Regions from separate parts of the Streptomyces sp. NPDC002232 genome, predicted to be linked through region 1. Evidence: riboswitches for the same ligand, from Rfam matches in the RefSeq annotation. Region 1 holds a riboswitch; each other region holds the start of a gene.
The links. A riboswitch is a leader RNA that binds a small molecule or an ion and turns the genes downstream of it on or off. The one in region 1 is predicted to bind cobalamin.

Region 1 (3,199 bases):
TTCCGGAGGCCGGGGTCACGGAGGTGACGCATCCGGACGGGGTCGCGGCGCTCGTGGCGGCGGCGAGGACGTCGCCGAGGGTCGTGGTCGTCCCCGTGGGGGTGAGCGAGACCGAGCACACCTTGAGGTTCCCCGCGCCGTCGTCGACGGTCAGGGCCAGCTTGGTGGCGGTGCCGGCCGTGAAGGCGGACTGGGCGACCCACTGGGGGGCGCCCGGGGTGACCGGGACGGGCGGGGCCGTGGTGAAGCCGCCTCCGGCGACCGCGCGCAGCGCGTCGATGGAGGAGTACGCGGACGGGGAGGTGTCCGCGGGCTTGTACTTGAAGCCGCCCGCCGGGTTGTACTGGTTGGCGAGGAGGAAGTCGACCGGCGTCTTGCCGGGGACCGTGGTGAAGTCGGCCGACTGCGGGTTGATGCCGCAGGCGTTGAGTCCGGCGATGCCCCAGCCGTTGGAGCTGGTGTTGACCCCGTACAGGGAGTTGAACGCGCCGGAGGAGGCGACCAGCTTGCCCTTGAGGAAGTTCTTGGCCTGCACGACGTCGGTGTCCGTGTGGGGGACGCCGGAGACGCAGAGGGCGGCCATCGCGGCACCGGTCATGTCGACGTCGCCGGCCGAGGCGAGGCCCGTGGCGTTGCCCTCGACCTTCTGGTAGGTCCAGCCGCCGTCGTTGTGCTGGTTGGCCCGGAGGCGGGCGACGATCGCGTCCGTGAGGGCCTGCGGGATGCGGGCGGTCCCCGCCTGGGTCTTCGCGCCCCCCAGGGAAAGGGCCGCGAAGACCGTGCCGTTGAAGTTCGCGGACGGGCCGAAGTAGCCGGGCTCGGCCGTCTGCCAGTACGCGTAGGTGTCGGCGACGAGGTTACGGGAGGCCGAGACGCGGGCCGGGTCGATGCCCGCGGCGTACGCGTTGAGCGTGCCGCGCTCGTAGTCCGTGACCACCGGGGTGGCCGAGGGCCAGGCGGCCGTCGACAGCAGGTTTCGGTAGACGGTTCTCGCGTTCTTCGTGGTGTCGCCGCCCGGCGCGACGTCGACGACGGCCGTACCGGCCGCCGCGAAGGCGCTGAACGCCCACTCGTTGGAGAGACCGGAGCCGGCGTACGAACCGTCGGCGGCCTGGAGGGACTTGAGGTAGGCGACGCCGTTGGTCCTGGAGGTGGCGATCTGCGCCGGGGTGGAGGTGGCGAAGGCGGGGAGCGTGGTGAGCGCGAGGGCGCCGAGCGCTGCCGGTGCGGCGAGCGCGAGGCTGCGGGAGGTACGGAATCGAGGCATGGGCTGCTCCTGGAGTCGGCGGACGCCGGCTCCGGGCGCACACCGCACCACGCCGTGCGCGCGCACGGCCGGGCAGGGCCGGGGAGCCGCCGTCCGGAACGCGTGGCACGGCTTCAGTACTGCGTCGCCGCCATGGGCATTCGGGCTCGGAAACGGCCCCCGCCGTCCCATACCGCTGCGCGTCAGCTCCGGCTTCGCACCGGATTCCCCCACGTGGCAGCCCAGGACGCTACCCGAGCGACGGAGGGTCCGCCACCCGGTCGGACGCGGCGTGCCCGGCACGGACGCCGCGTACCCCTACGCGGGATCCACACCCTCTTGACGGTTCCCGCACATCCGTGTTGCACTCCCGCTGATAAGCAATCAGCACCAGGGGAAGCCGGTCGAAATCCGGCGCTGACCCGCAACCGTAGGCCCGGCTCCGTCCCGGGCGAGTCGGAATGCCTGGGGCTGGATCCAGCACACGAGGAACGCCGTCGCGGACTACGGCGTGGTCGTCCCCGCCCTCCCCTGCCTCGGCTGCGTGGGGGGGCGCGTCGCCACGCACGCGCCGCCCGGCAGAGACGAGGGCCGCGGTGGGCACCGAACAGCAGGCGAGACGGCCGGGCAGAGCGGGGCAGCGAGGGCTGTCGCTCATGACCGCCGCCCTTCTGGCCATCGGCGCGGCAGTGGCGTTCCTCACGGTAGCCCCGGCGGCACAGGCCGACCCGATCCAGCGGTGCACCCGCACCAAGGGCGCCGTCGTCGCGGTGGACTTCGGGAAGTGGGGCGGTCCGGTGGTCCGCGGCTGCGACACCACCCCCACCACCGGCTACGAACTCCTGAAGGCGGGCGGTTTCACCACCGAGGGCACGGGCCACGACGGTCCCGCGTTCATCTGCCGCATCGGCAACCGGGCCTTCAACTCCGGTAAGCAGTACCCCACTCCGGCCCAGGAGGACTGCGTCCTCACCCCGCAGGCCACCGCCTACTGGTCCTACTGGATCGCCTCCCCCGGGCAGCGCAAGTGGACCTACAGTCCGCTGGGCGCCATGTCACGCACGCTGAAGCCGGGCGACGTCGACGCCTGGGTCTTCGGCGGCACGGACATCGGCGGCACCAAGGGCAGGCCCACCTTCACGCCCGACGACGTCCGCGCCGACGGCGGCGACCCGCCGAACCCGAGCGACCCGCCCGCCCCGAACGTGCCCCCGGGCACGGTCGATCTGCCCGCCGCGACCCGATGGCTCACCGGCCGGCTGACCAACGGGCAGCGCGTCGTCAACGACGGCGACACGACGCCCAACTACCTCGCCACCACCGAGGTCGCCTACGCCCTGGCCTCGCTGGACGACGGGAGTCCCACGCCCCGGCGGATCGCCGACTTCCTCGCCCGCCCGGCACAGACCGCCGCCTACGCCTACCCCGCCGGACCGGACGAGGCGCCGGACGCGACCGCCGCCGCGCGCCTCGCGCTCGTCGCCGAGGCCACCGGCAAGGACCCGCGCGCCTTCGGCGGCCACGACCTCCTCGGCGACCTGATGGCGAACGTCTGCCCCAGCGGCTCGGACGCCCCGCAGCCCGTTCCCGGCTGCGCGACCCAGGGCGACTTCCGTACGACCGGGCAGACGGAGGGCCAGGCCCTCGCCGTCATCGCCCTGCTGAACGGTGGCCTCACCCCGCCGTCCGAGTCGGTGGCCCGGCTGGCCCGACTCCAGTGCGACGACGGCGGATTCCCCAGCTTCCTGATCCTGGACGGCCAGGTCTGCGAGAGCGAGGCCCCGACCACCGCGCTCGTCGCCCTCGCCCTCCAGCGCGCCGGCGGCCACACCCCGGTGGTCACCAAGGCCCGCTCCTCCCTCAAGAAGGGCCAGTTCAAGACCGGAGCCTGGCCGGCCGCCTCGTACAGCGTCCCGGGCAGCGCGTACGCGACCGGCTGGGTGGCCCAGACCC
Region 2 (3,199 bases), 190 kb from region 1:
GGCTCGCCGTGCACGAGCACGTCGACGCCCGTCTTCTCCTGGAAGGCGAGGACCTCGCGGATCTCGTCCTTGATCCGCTCCTCGTATCCGGCCGTGTCGATGCGGCCGGCGCGCAGGTCGGCGCGGGCCACGCGGAGCTCGTCGGTCTGCGGGAAGGAGCCGATGGTGGTGGTCGGCAGCAGCGGCAGGCCCAGGTGGGCGCGCTGGGCCGCGGTCCGCTCGGCGTACGGCTGGGAGCGGCGGACGTCCGCGTCGGTGATCGCGGCGGTGCGGGCGCGGACGGCGGGGTCGCGGGTGAGGGCGGAGCCGGCGCGGGAGGCCAGGTCGGCCCGGTTGGCGGCCAGTTCGGCGCTGATCGCGTCGGTGCCGTGGGCGAGGCCCTTGGCGAGGGTGGCGACCTCGGTGGTCTTCTGGCGGGCGAAGGCGAGCCAGCGCCGGACCTCGGGGTCGATGTCGCCCTCGGCGCTCGCGTCCAGCGGGACGTGCAGCAGGGAGCAGGAGGCGGCCACGTCGACCCGGTCGGCGAGACCGAGCAGGGTGGCGAGGGTGGCCAGGGACTTCTGGTGGTCGTCGATCCAGATGTTGCGGCCGTTGACGACGCCCGCGACCAGGCGCTTGCCGGGCAGTCCGCCGACGGCGGCGAGGTCGTCGAGGTTGGCGGCGGCGGGGCCGGTGAAGTCGAGGGCGAGACCGTCCACGGGGGCGGCGGCGAGCACCTGGAGGGCGTCGCCGAGGCGGTCGAAGTAGGAGGCGACGAGCAGCTTCGGCCGGTCCCCGAGCGCGCCGAGGTCGCGGTACGCGCGGGCGGCGGCGTTCAGCTCGGCCGGAGTGCGGTCCTGGACGAGAGCGGGCTCGTCCAGCTGGACCCACTCGGCTCCCGCCGCGCGCAGGTCGGCGAGGACCTCGGCGTAGACGGGGAGCAGCCGGTCGAGGAGGGTGATCGGGTCGAAGTCGGCGGCCACGCCGGGCGCGGGCTTGGCGAGGAGCAGGTAGGTGACGGGGCCGACGAGGACCGGGCGGGCGGTCAGACCGAGCGCGAGGGCTTCCTTCAGCTCGGCGACCTGTCGGGTGGAGTCGGTGCTGAAGACGGTGTCCGGGCCGAGCTCGGGGACCAGGTAGTGGTAGTTGGTGTCGAACCACTTGGTCATCTCCAGCGGCGCCACGTCCTGGGTGCCGCGGGCCATCGCGAAGTACCCGTCGAGGGCGTCCGCGTCGACGGCGGCGCGGTGGCGGGCGGGGACGGCGCCGACCATGACGCTGGTGTCCAGGACGTGGTCGTAGAACGAGAAGTCGCCGGTGGGCACTTCGTGGATGCCGGCGTCGGCCAGCTGCCGCCAGTTCGCACGGCGCAGTTCGGCGGCGGTGGCGCGGAGGGCTTCGGCGGTGACCCGGCCCTTCCAGTAGCCCTCGACGGCCTTCTTCAGTTCGCGGTTCCGACCCTGGCGGGGGTAGCCGTACACGGTGGCTCGTGCGGCCGCGGGCTTCGCTGTCACGGAACTCTCCTTCGCGAGACGTGTCCAGAGCACCCGGAGACGGGGATGGACGCGAAGGAACGCCAGAACGTACGGACCACGTCACGGGAGAACTCCGTGCGTGCCGCTCGCTGTGTACGCCGACCCGCCCACGAGGTCACCGGGATGTCCGTACGCGGAATACGTCCGCGCACGGGCAGCGGGCAGGTCTTCGGACTCGCGGGCACGCTCTCCGGACAGGACCGGAGGACACCTAATGGCCGTCGCTTCCCAGGACCGAGTCGGTCCCAGTGCGTATGACGGCGGTCGTTCCCGCTCACCGCTGCGGGGCAGTCCCGGATTCCCACCGGGTTCCCTCTTGCGACGCATCCCGCCTGGCGGACGGGGCGAACCAGCTGCGGAAGCCACCCTAAGGGGTGTGATCGCCCAGCGGCGAGCGACTTCCAGCATCCGGACGTGAAAGCGACGTGCGCCTGCGTGGACCGGCCACGCCGCAGCGCTCTTTCCACGTCGCGCGCGGCGGGCCCGGCGTCTCCGTCACCGTCCCCCGGGCGGGATGCCCGCCCTGCGCAGGGCCGACCGCCACGCCAGGGCGACCGCCGCCTCCGCGAGGCCCAGGAGGACGAGCCAGAGTCCGAGCAGCCGGGTCAGGGCGCGGGCCGACTCGGTGGGCAGCGCCAGGACCACGATGCCCGCGACGATGCCGAGGATCCCGACGGCCATGACGACGCCGCGGTGCGGCATGTTCCGGGTGGCGATGGCGGAGTACAGGGTGACGATGCCGGACACCAGCCAGACGGCGCCGACGATCAGCGAGAGCGCGGCGATCGTCTGGAGCGGGTTCCGCAGGCACAGCACCCCGCCCAGGACGCACAGGACCGCCAGGATGAGGCCGGGCACGCGGTCGCCGCTGTCCCGGCCGAAGACGGACACGAAGCGGAAGCCGCCCATCACCAGCAGGTAGAGCCCGATGAGGACGGCCAGGACGTGCAGGGTCACGTCCGGCCAGACGAGCACCAGGACGCCCGGTACGAGGGTCGCCACCGCCGCGCCGAGGAGCCAGGTCCAGGAACGGCCGAGGCGCGCGAGCTGGTCCTCCGGGTCGCCCGCGGGAGGGGTGGGCCCGGCGCCGGATGCGGAGCCCTGTGGTGTGGTCATGTGTCTGCCTCCCGCTCACCGGGTGGACCGCCGCGGAACTCCATGCGTGGCGCGGCCGGGACGGAGGACCCGCGAGGCCGGCGGCCCGCGCGGGGCTCCCGTACAAGTCTGCCCCCTTCGCGGGGGCGCCGCCCGACGTCGTGAGGCGGCGCCTCGGGCCCGTCGACGCGCACCCGGGACGCTCCGAACCTAGCGTGGAGGGAGGAAACCGATCCGGACGGAGGATCGCGGGCATGAACGACGCCGTGGACAAGGCCAGGGGCAGGCTCAAGGAGATCGCCGGGAAGGTCACCGGGCACGAGCGCCTGGAGGCCGAGGGCAGGACGGACCGGGCGAAGGCCACGATCCGTCAGAAGGCGAGGAGCGTGCGCCACCGGGCCGAGGGAATCATGGACTCCCTCAAGCGCGACCGCTCGTGACGCGGGCCCCCGGACCGTCGGGCATCTCTCTGCCGGACGGTCCGGGGGCCGTGCGGCGCCCGAGGGGTCAGCCCAGGATCCTGCGCTTCTGCTCCTCGAACTCGGCCTCGGTGAGCACTCCCTGCTCCTTGAGGTCTCCGAGCTGCTTGA
Region 3 (3,199 bases), on a different contig from region 1:
GCGCCGATGAAGCCGACGGGTATGCCGAGGACGGCGGCGGGCCTCCCGGCGCCCTTCGCGATCATCTCCAGGAGGTGGAAGAGGGCGGTCGGCGCGTTGCCGATGGCGACGACGGAGCCTTCGAGGCGGTCCCGCCACAGCTCCAGGGCGGCGGCGGAGCGGGTGGTGCCGAGCTCGGCGGCGAGGGCGGGCACGGCCGGGTCGGAGAGCGCGCAGAGCACCTCGTTGTCGGCGGGCAGCCGCTTGCGGGTGACGCCGCTGGCGACCATCTGGGCGTCGCAGAGGATCGGCGCGCCGGCGCGCAGGGCCGCGCGGGCGTTCGCGACGACCTGGGGGGAGTACGCGATGTCCTGCACGAGGTCGGTCATGCCGCAGGCGTGGATCATCCGGACCGCCACCATGGCGACGTCGGCGGGCAGGTCCGCGAGGTCCGCCTCGGCGCGGATCGTGGCAAAGGACCGGCGGTAGATCTCCGTCCCGTCCTTCTCGTAGTCGAACATCCTGGTGCTCTCGCTCATCTCGTCGTGCGGGCCTTGGTCACTGCGTCGGGCAGGGCGGTACGGGGGGTGGGGACGCCGTCCACCCGGTAGCTGTCGTCGCCGGTGGCGAGGACGTCGGTCCAGGCGCCGTGCGGGTGTCCGCAGCGGCGCTCGCACCCGGAGAAGTGCACGGGCAGGACGGGACGGGCGGGGTGTCCCGGCGGGCCGGGGCGGCGCGCGGCGGGTCCCGGGGCGGCGTCGGCGCGGACGTCGGCGAGGGACTTCGCGCAGCCGGGCCGCCCGGTGCAGGCGGTGACCCCGGCCCAGGGGGAGTCGGGGCGGGTGATCAGCCCGGCCGCGTCGAGCAGGGGCAGCAGGCCGGGGTCCGTCCCGGCCACGACGACCCCGCGCCAGGGCGTGAGGCGCACCTCGTCGGCGGGGAGCAGCGCCCGCAGCCGGGCGGCGGTGAGCCGGCCGAGCGGGGCGAGCACGGAGAGGGCGGCGGGTCCGAGGACGCCGGGCGCGGGGGGAGGGCCGTGCGGGAGCGCCGGCGCGGGGACGGGCTCCCCGGCCACCCCGCACTCCGCCAGGTCCACCCCGTACCCCCGGGGCAGCTCGCGGACCCGCCAGGCGCCGGTGCCGGCCTCGGCGGCCGCGGCCAGGAAGCCGCCCGCCGCGGCCAGGGCGGCCGAGGGCGCGTCGGAGGCCGCGAGCCGGACGGCCCGCCCGCCGACGTGCAGCTCCGCCGCCCCGCCGCCCACTGCGACCAAGGTCACATCCCCGCCGAGTCCGGCGACGTCTCCCCGGCCGTCGTCGAGGACGAAGAGGAACCGGCCGGAGAGCGCAGACGCCCACGGCGCGGACAGCAGGTGGCTGTCGAGCTCACGGGCCCACAACTGCACGTCGGACGCGCCGAGTCCGTCGAGGCCCGAGGCGGGCGAGGCGACGATGTTGCGGACGCGCTCGTGGGTGGGGGAGGGCAGCAGGCCGGCCTCGGCGAGGAGCGCCGCCAGCTCGGCCCCGCAGTCGTCGGCGAGGCCGCGCAGCTCCGCGTTGCCGCGCGAGGTGATGCTGAGCCGCCCGTCGCCGAGGGTCTCGGCCGCGTCCGCCAGGACCTCGACCTGATGAGCCGTCAGGCGACCTGCGGGCAGCCGCAGTCGGGCCAGGCGTCCGTCGTCGGCGGAGTGCAGGCGCAGCGCCCCGGGGCAGGCGTCGCCACGGTCCCGTACGCGCGGTTCGCCCGGTTCGGGCACCGGGGGTGGGGTGGGCGGCATGGCGGCGAGCATACCCACGGGGAACCGGCCGGCCACCGGGTGTGATCCGGTCGACCCCGCCGCTCCCTGGGGCCCGCCGACGCCACGATCTAGGATGCAGATCGGCATGGGGTCCCAGGACCCCGGGGAGGAAGCCCGGTGAGATTCCGGCGCGGTCCCGCCACTGTGAGCCCGCACCCGCGGGTGAGTCAGGAACTCCCGCCGTCCATCTGACCACCCGGGGCGCGGACAACCCCGAGGAAGGCCTGAGCCTCGCCATGCTCCTGCTGCTGTCGCACTCCGACACCGACCTGCTCAGCGCCCGCGCGGCCGGAGGGCCGGTGGAGTACCGCTTCGCCAACCCCTCCCGCCTCCCCCTGGCCGACCTGCCCGCCCTGCTCGACGGCGTCGACCTCGTCCTCGTCCGGCTCCTCGGCGGCGTCCGCTCCTGGCAGGAGGGCCTGGACACGATCCTGGCCGCCGGGAAGCCGGTCGTCGTACTGAGCGGCGAACAGGCCCCCGACGCCCAGCTCATGGAGGCCTCCACCGTCCCCGTCGGCGTCGCCACCGAGGCGCACGCCTACCTGGCGCACGGCGGCCCGGCCAACCTGGAGCAGCTGGCCCGCTTCCTCTCCGACACCGTCCTGCTCACCGGCCACGGCTTCGAGGCCCCGGCGGCCGCCCCCACCTGGGGCCCGCTGGACCGGACCGCGAAGGACGGCGACGGTCCGACGATCGCCGTGCTCTACTACCGCGCCCACCACATGAGCGGGAACACCGCCTTCGTCGACGCCCTCTGCGGCGCGATCGAGGACGCCGGCGCGCGCGCCCTCCCGCTGTACGTGGCGTCCCTCCGGGCCCCCGAGACGGAGCTCGTCGACACGCTGCGCACCGCCGACGCGATCGTCACGACCGTCCTCGCGGCCGGCGGCACCAAGCCCGCCGAGGCCCAGGCCGGAGGCGACGAGGAGGCCTGGGACGCGGGCGCGCTCGCCGCGCTCGACGTGCCGATCCTCCAGGCGCTGTGCCTGACCGGCTCGCGGTCGGCGTGGGAGGAGAACGACGAGGGCCTGTCCCCGCTGGACGCCGCCAGCCAGGTCGCGGTGCCCGAGTTCGACGGCCGCCTCATCACCGTCCCGTTCTCCTTCAAGGAGATCGACGCCGACGGTCTGCCCGCGTACGTCGCCGACGCCGAGCGGGCGGCCCGCGTCGCCGGGATCGCCGTCCGGCACGCCCGGCTCCGCCACATCCCGAACGCCGAGAAGCGGCTGGCGCTCGTCCTCTCCGCGTACCCGACGAAGCACTCCCGCATCGGCAACGCGGTCGGTCTCGACACCCCCGCCTCCGCCGTGTCCCTGCTCCGCCGCCTGATCGCGGAGGGCTACGACTTCGGCCCCGAGGCCGACCTGCCCGGCGTGGTCTCCGGCGACGGCGACGAGCTGATCTACGCCCTCATCGAGGCCGGCG
Region 4 (3,199 bases), on a different contig from region 1:
GATCACGGCGTCGTACGTGCCCCGGAGCTCCTCCAGGCAGGCCATCACCGGCTCGAACAGGGTCTGCTGCCGGCCGCCGTGGTAGCCCCGCGCGCTCATCTCGCCGACCGGCCTGCCCATGAGGACGACCTGGCTGGAGCGGTCGCCGCCGGGCTTGAGCAGGACCGGGTTCATCAGCGCGGTCGGCTCCACCCGGGCGGCCTGGGCCTGCATGGCCTGGGCGCGGCCTATCTCGGCGCCCTCCCGGGTGACGAAGGAGTTCAGGGACATGTTCTGCCCCTTGAACGGCGCGACCTTGATGCCCTGCCGGACCAGCCAGCGGCATATTCCGGCCGTGACGACGCTCTTGCCCGCGTCGGACGTGGTCCCGGCGACCAGCAGCCCCCCACCCCTCATGCGTTCCTCCGCTTCAGCGCGCTCGCGATCATGCGGCCGCCCACGCAGGCGACCAGGGTCAGTCCGGTGACCCGGCGGGAGAGCCGGACCGCGCGGTCGATGTCGGCGACCTCGACGGGCCGTCCCTCCCCGTTGAGGACGGGCCGGTGCTCGACCCGCCCGGCGTAGGAGAGGGTGCCCCCGAGGCGCACGCCGAGGGCGCCCGCGAAGGAGGCCTCGACGGGGCCCGCGTTCGGGCTGGGGTGCCGCCCCGCGTCCGCCCGCCAGGCCCGTACGGCGCCGCGCGGGTCCGGTCCGGCGACGGTGGCGAGGGCGGCGGTGAGCCGGGCGCCGGGCCAGCCGGCCAGGTCGTCGAGGCGGGCCGAGGCCCAGCCGTACCGGCGGTACCGGGGGGACTTGTGGCCGACCATCGCGTCGAGGGTGTTGACCGCGCGGAAGCCCACCAGGCCGGGCACGCCCGCGACCGCTCCCCAGAAGAGGGCGCCCACGACCGCGTCGGAGGTGTTCTCGGCGACGGACTCGACGACCGCGCGGGCCATCGCCGGACCGTCGAGGGACTGCGGGTCGCGCCCGCACAGGTGGGGCAGCCGCTCGCGGGCCACCTCCAGGTCGCCGACGGAGAGGGCGCCGCCGATCGCGCGGGCCTCGCGCCCCAGGGTCGTACCGCCGACGACGGACCAGACGGCGGCGGCGGTGAGCGCGGCGGACCCGGCGCGGCTGCCCCGCACCGCGCGGGTGGCGAGGGCACCGGCCGCGACGGCGGTACCGGCGCAGACGGCGGTGTGCAGGGCGCCCCGGCCCCGGTGGTCGCGCCACAGGGCGTCCTCGACCCGGGCGGCGGCCCGGCCGAACGCGGCGACGGGGTGGCCGCGGCGGGGGTCGCCGACGAGCAGGTCGACGGCGAGTCCGGCGGCCGCGCCGTACGCGAAGGCGGCGGTGGCTCTGGAGAACAGGGGGGTGCGGCCGGGCATGGCGCTGTGTCCTCACTCAGGGTCCGCGCCCTGGATCGACGTGACCGGCGGCGAGAGTTCCTGACTGCCGGACCCGTCGGATCCGGTCACAGTGGCGGGACCGCGCCGGAATCGCACCGGACTTCCTCTACTGCCGCCGTAATGGCCTCGGCAGTCCACCACGGGCCGAGAACAGCCGTCAACTCACCCTTGACCTGCACCGCGTCACTGTGCGAAGCACCACAGACACGACGGCGGGGCGGCCCGCACCCGAAGGTGCGGACCGCCCCGCCGGTCACGCCCGACGCGTCAGGCGACGATCAGGTAGATGCCGTACGCCACGGCCGCCAGGCACAGGGCGAAGCAGGCGTAGGCGCCGGTGCGGGCCAGGGCGGCGGCCTGCTCCTGCTTGGAGAGGCCGATGACACCGAGGGTGAAGAGGCCCACGAGGGCGACGGTCGCCACGAGGCTGACTCCGAAGACGGAGCCGAGAGCTGCCCAGTCGATCTTCATGCTTGGTTCCAGTTCCTTAGACCGCGGCGGCGGGGGCCGGGGGAGCGGCCGGGTCCGTGGGGACCGGCGCGGGGATGGTGGTCTTCAGGTCCGCGACGGCGGCGACGGAGCCGGCCGGCGGCGGGGTGACGGCCGCGATCGCGGTGGTCACGACGCCCGCGGGCTCGGCGTCGCCGTCCAGGTCGTCGGCCGTGACGTTGTGCTGGTCGACCGGCTTGCGGCGGGACAGGGACCAGATCACGGCGGAGCCGGCGACCAGCAGGACCGCGACGGCGACGATGCCCCAGGGACCCTGCTTGGTGAGGAACTCGGCACCGGCGCCGACCAGGGCGGCGGCGGGCAGCGTCAGGCCCCAGGCGACGAACATCCGGGTGGCGGTCGACCAGCGGACGACACCGCCCTTGCGGCCGAGACCGGCACCCATCACGGCACCCGAGCAGGACTGGGTGGTGGAGAGGGAGAAGCCGAGGTGCGAGGAGGCGAGGATGACCGTGGCGGCACTGGTCTGGGCGGCGAAGCCCTGCTGCGGCCGGAGGTCGGTGAGGCCCTTGCCCATGGTGCGGATGATGCGCCAGCCACCGAGGTAGGTGCCGAGCGCGATGGCCACACCGGCGGAGACGATGACCCACAGGGGCGGGTTCGAGCCGGGGGCGACGACGCCCTGGGTGACCAGGGCGAGGGTGATGATGCCCATCGTCTTCTGGGCGTCGTTGGTGCCGTGGGCGAGGGAGACGAGACCGGCGGAGGCGATCTGGCCGACGCGGTAGCCCTTGGCGGTGTGCTTCTCGTCGGTCTTCGCGCCGATCCGGTACGTCAGGCGGGTGGCCAGCATCGCGGCGAGACCGGCGACGATGGGCGCGGCCACGGCCGGGATGAGGACCTTGGTGACGATGGTCGGGGCGTTCACGGCGGACCAGCCGGCCGACATGACCGCGGCGCCGATGAGGCCGCCGAAGAGCGCGTGGGACGAGCTGGACGGCAGACCGAGCAGCCAGGTCAGCAGATTCCACAGGATGGCGCCCACGAGCGCCGCGAAGATCACTTCTGTGCGAATGCCCTCTTCGTTGATGATCCCGCCGGAGATCGTCTTGGCGACCTCCACGGACAGGAAGGCGCCGACGAGGTTCAGCACGGCGGACATGGCCACCGCCGTCTTGGGCTTGAGAGCACCGGTCGAGATGGTCGTGGCCATCGCGTTCGCGGTGTCGTGGAAACCGTTCGTGAAATCGAACACGAGAGCTGTCACGACCACAATGGCGAGCAGCAGCGTGATGTGTTCCATTTACCCAGGCAATCGTTCGACGTCAGTGGCTCGTCGAACGTAAGCAACCTGGGTGAAC

Region 2: it holds a riboswitch for cobalamin, as region 1 does, so the genes downstream of both, metE (5-methyltetrahydropteroyltriglutamate--homocysteine S-methyltransferase) here and ACFYXU_RS20070 (prenyltransferase/squalene oxidase repeat-containing protein) in region 1, are expected to answer to the same signal.
Region 3: it holds a riboswitch for cobalamin, as region 1 does, so the genes downstream of both, cobN (cobaltochelatase subunit CobN) here and ACFYXU_RS20070 (prenyltransferase/squalene oxidase repeat-containing protein) in region 1, are expected to answer to the same signal.
Region 4: it holds a riboswitch for cobalamin, as region 1 does, so the genes downstream of both, ACFYXU_RS07115 (cobalamin biosynthesis protein) here and ACFYXU_RS20070 (prenyltransferase/squalene oxidase repeat-containing protein) in region 1, are expected to answer to the same signal.

What each region holds. Positions count from the first base shown of each region.
Region 1 covers NZ_JBIARV010000004.1:471,380-474,578, reverse strand. The annotation lists gene ACFYXU_RS20075 (hypothetical protein) at 1-1,267, opposite strand, end outside; cobalamin riboswitch at 1,402-1,477, opposite strand; cobalamin riboswitch at 1,598-1,734, shown strand; gene ACFYXU_RS20070 (prenyltransferase/squalene oxidase repeat-containing protein) at 1,843-3,199, shown strand, end outside.
Region 2 covers NZ_JBIARV010000004.1:280,604-283,802, forward strand. The annotation lists gene metE (5-methyltetrahydropteroyltriglutamate--homocysteine S-methyltransferase) at 1-1,493, opposite strand, end outside; cobalamin riboswitch at 1,657-1,883, opposite strand; gene ACFYXU_RS19280 (HdeD family acid-resistance protein) at 2,010-2,630, opposite strand; gene ACFYXU_RS19285 (CsbD family protein) at 2,864-3,049, shown strand; gene ACFYXU_RS19290 (SHOCT domain-containing protein) at 3,117-3,199, opposite strand, start outside.
Region 3 covers NZ_JBIARV010000006.1:325,777-328,975, reverse strand. The annotation lists gene ACFYXU_RS29745 (precorrin-8X methylmutase) at 1-500, opposite strand, end outside; gene ACFYXU_RS29740 (cobalamin biosynthesis protein CobG) at 515-1,765, opposite strand; cobalamin riboswitch at 1,845-1,973, shown strand; gene cobN (cobaltochelatase subunit CobN) at 2,011-3,199, shown strand, end outside.
Region 4 covers NZ_JBIARV010000002.1:69,567-72,765, reverse strand. The annotation lists gene ACFYXU_RS07120 (cobyric acid synthase) at 1-396, opposite strand, end outside; gene ACFYXU_RS07115 (cobalamin biosynthesis protein) at 393-1,367, opposite strand; cobalamin riboswitch at 1,402-1,534, opposite strand; gene ACFYXU_RS07110 (hypothetical protein) at 1,656-1,859, opposite strand; gene ACFYXU_RS07105 (inorganic phosphate transporter) at 1,876-3,141, opposite strand.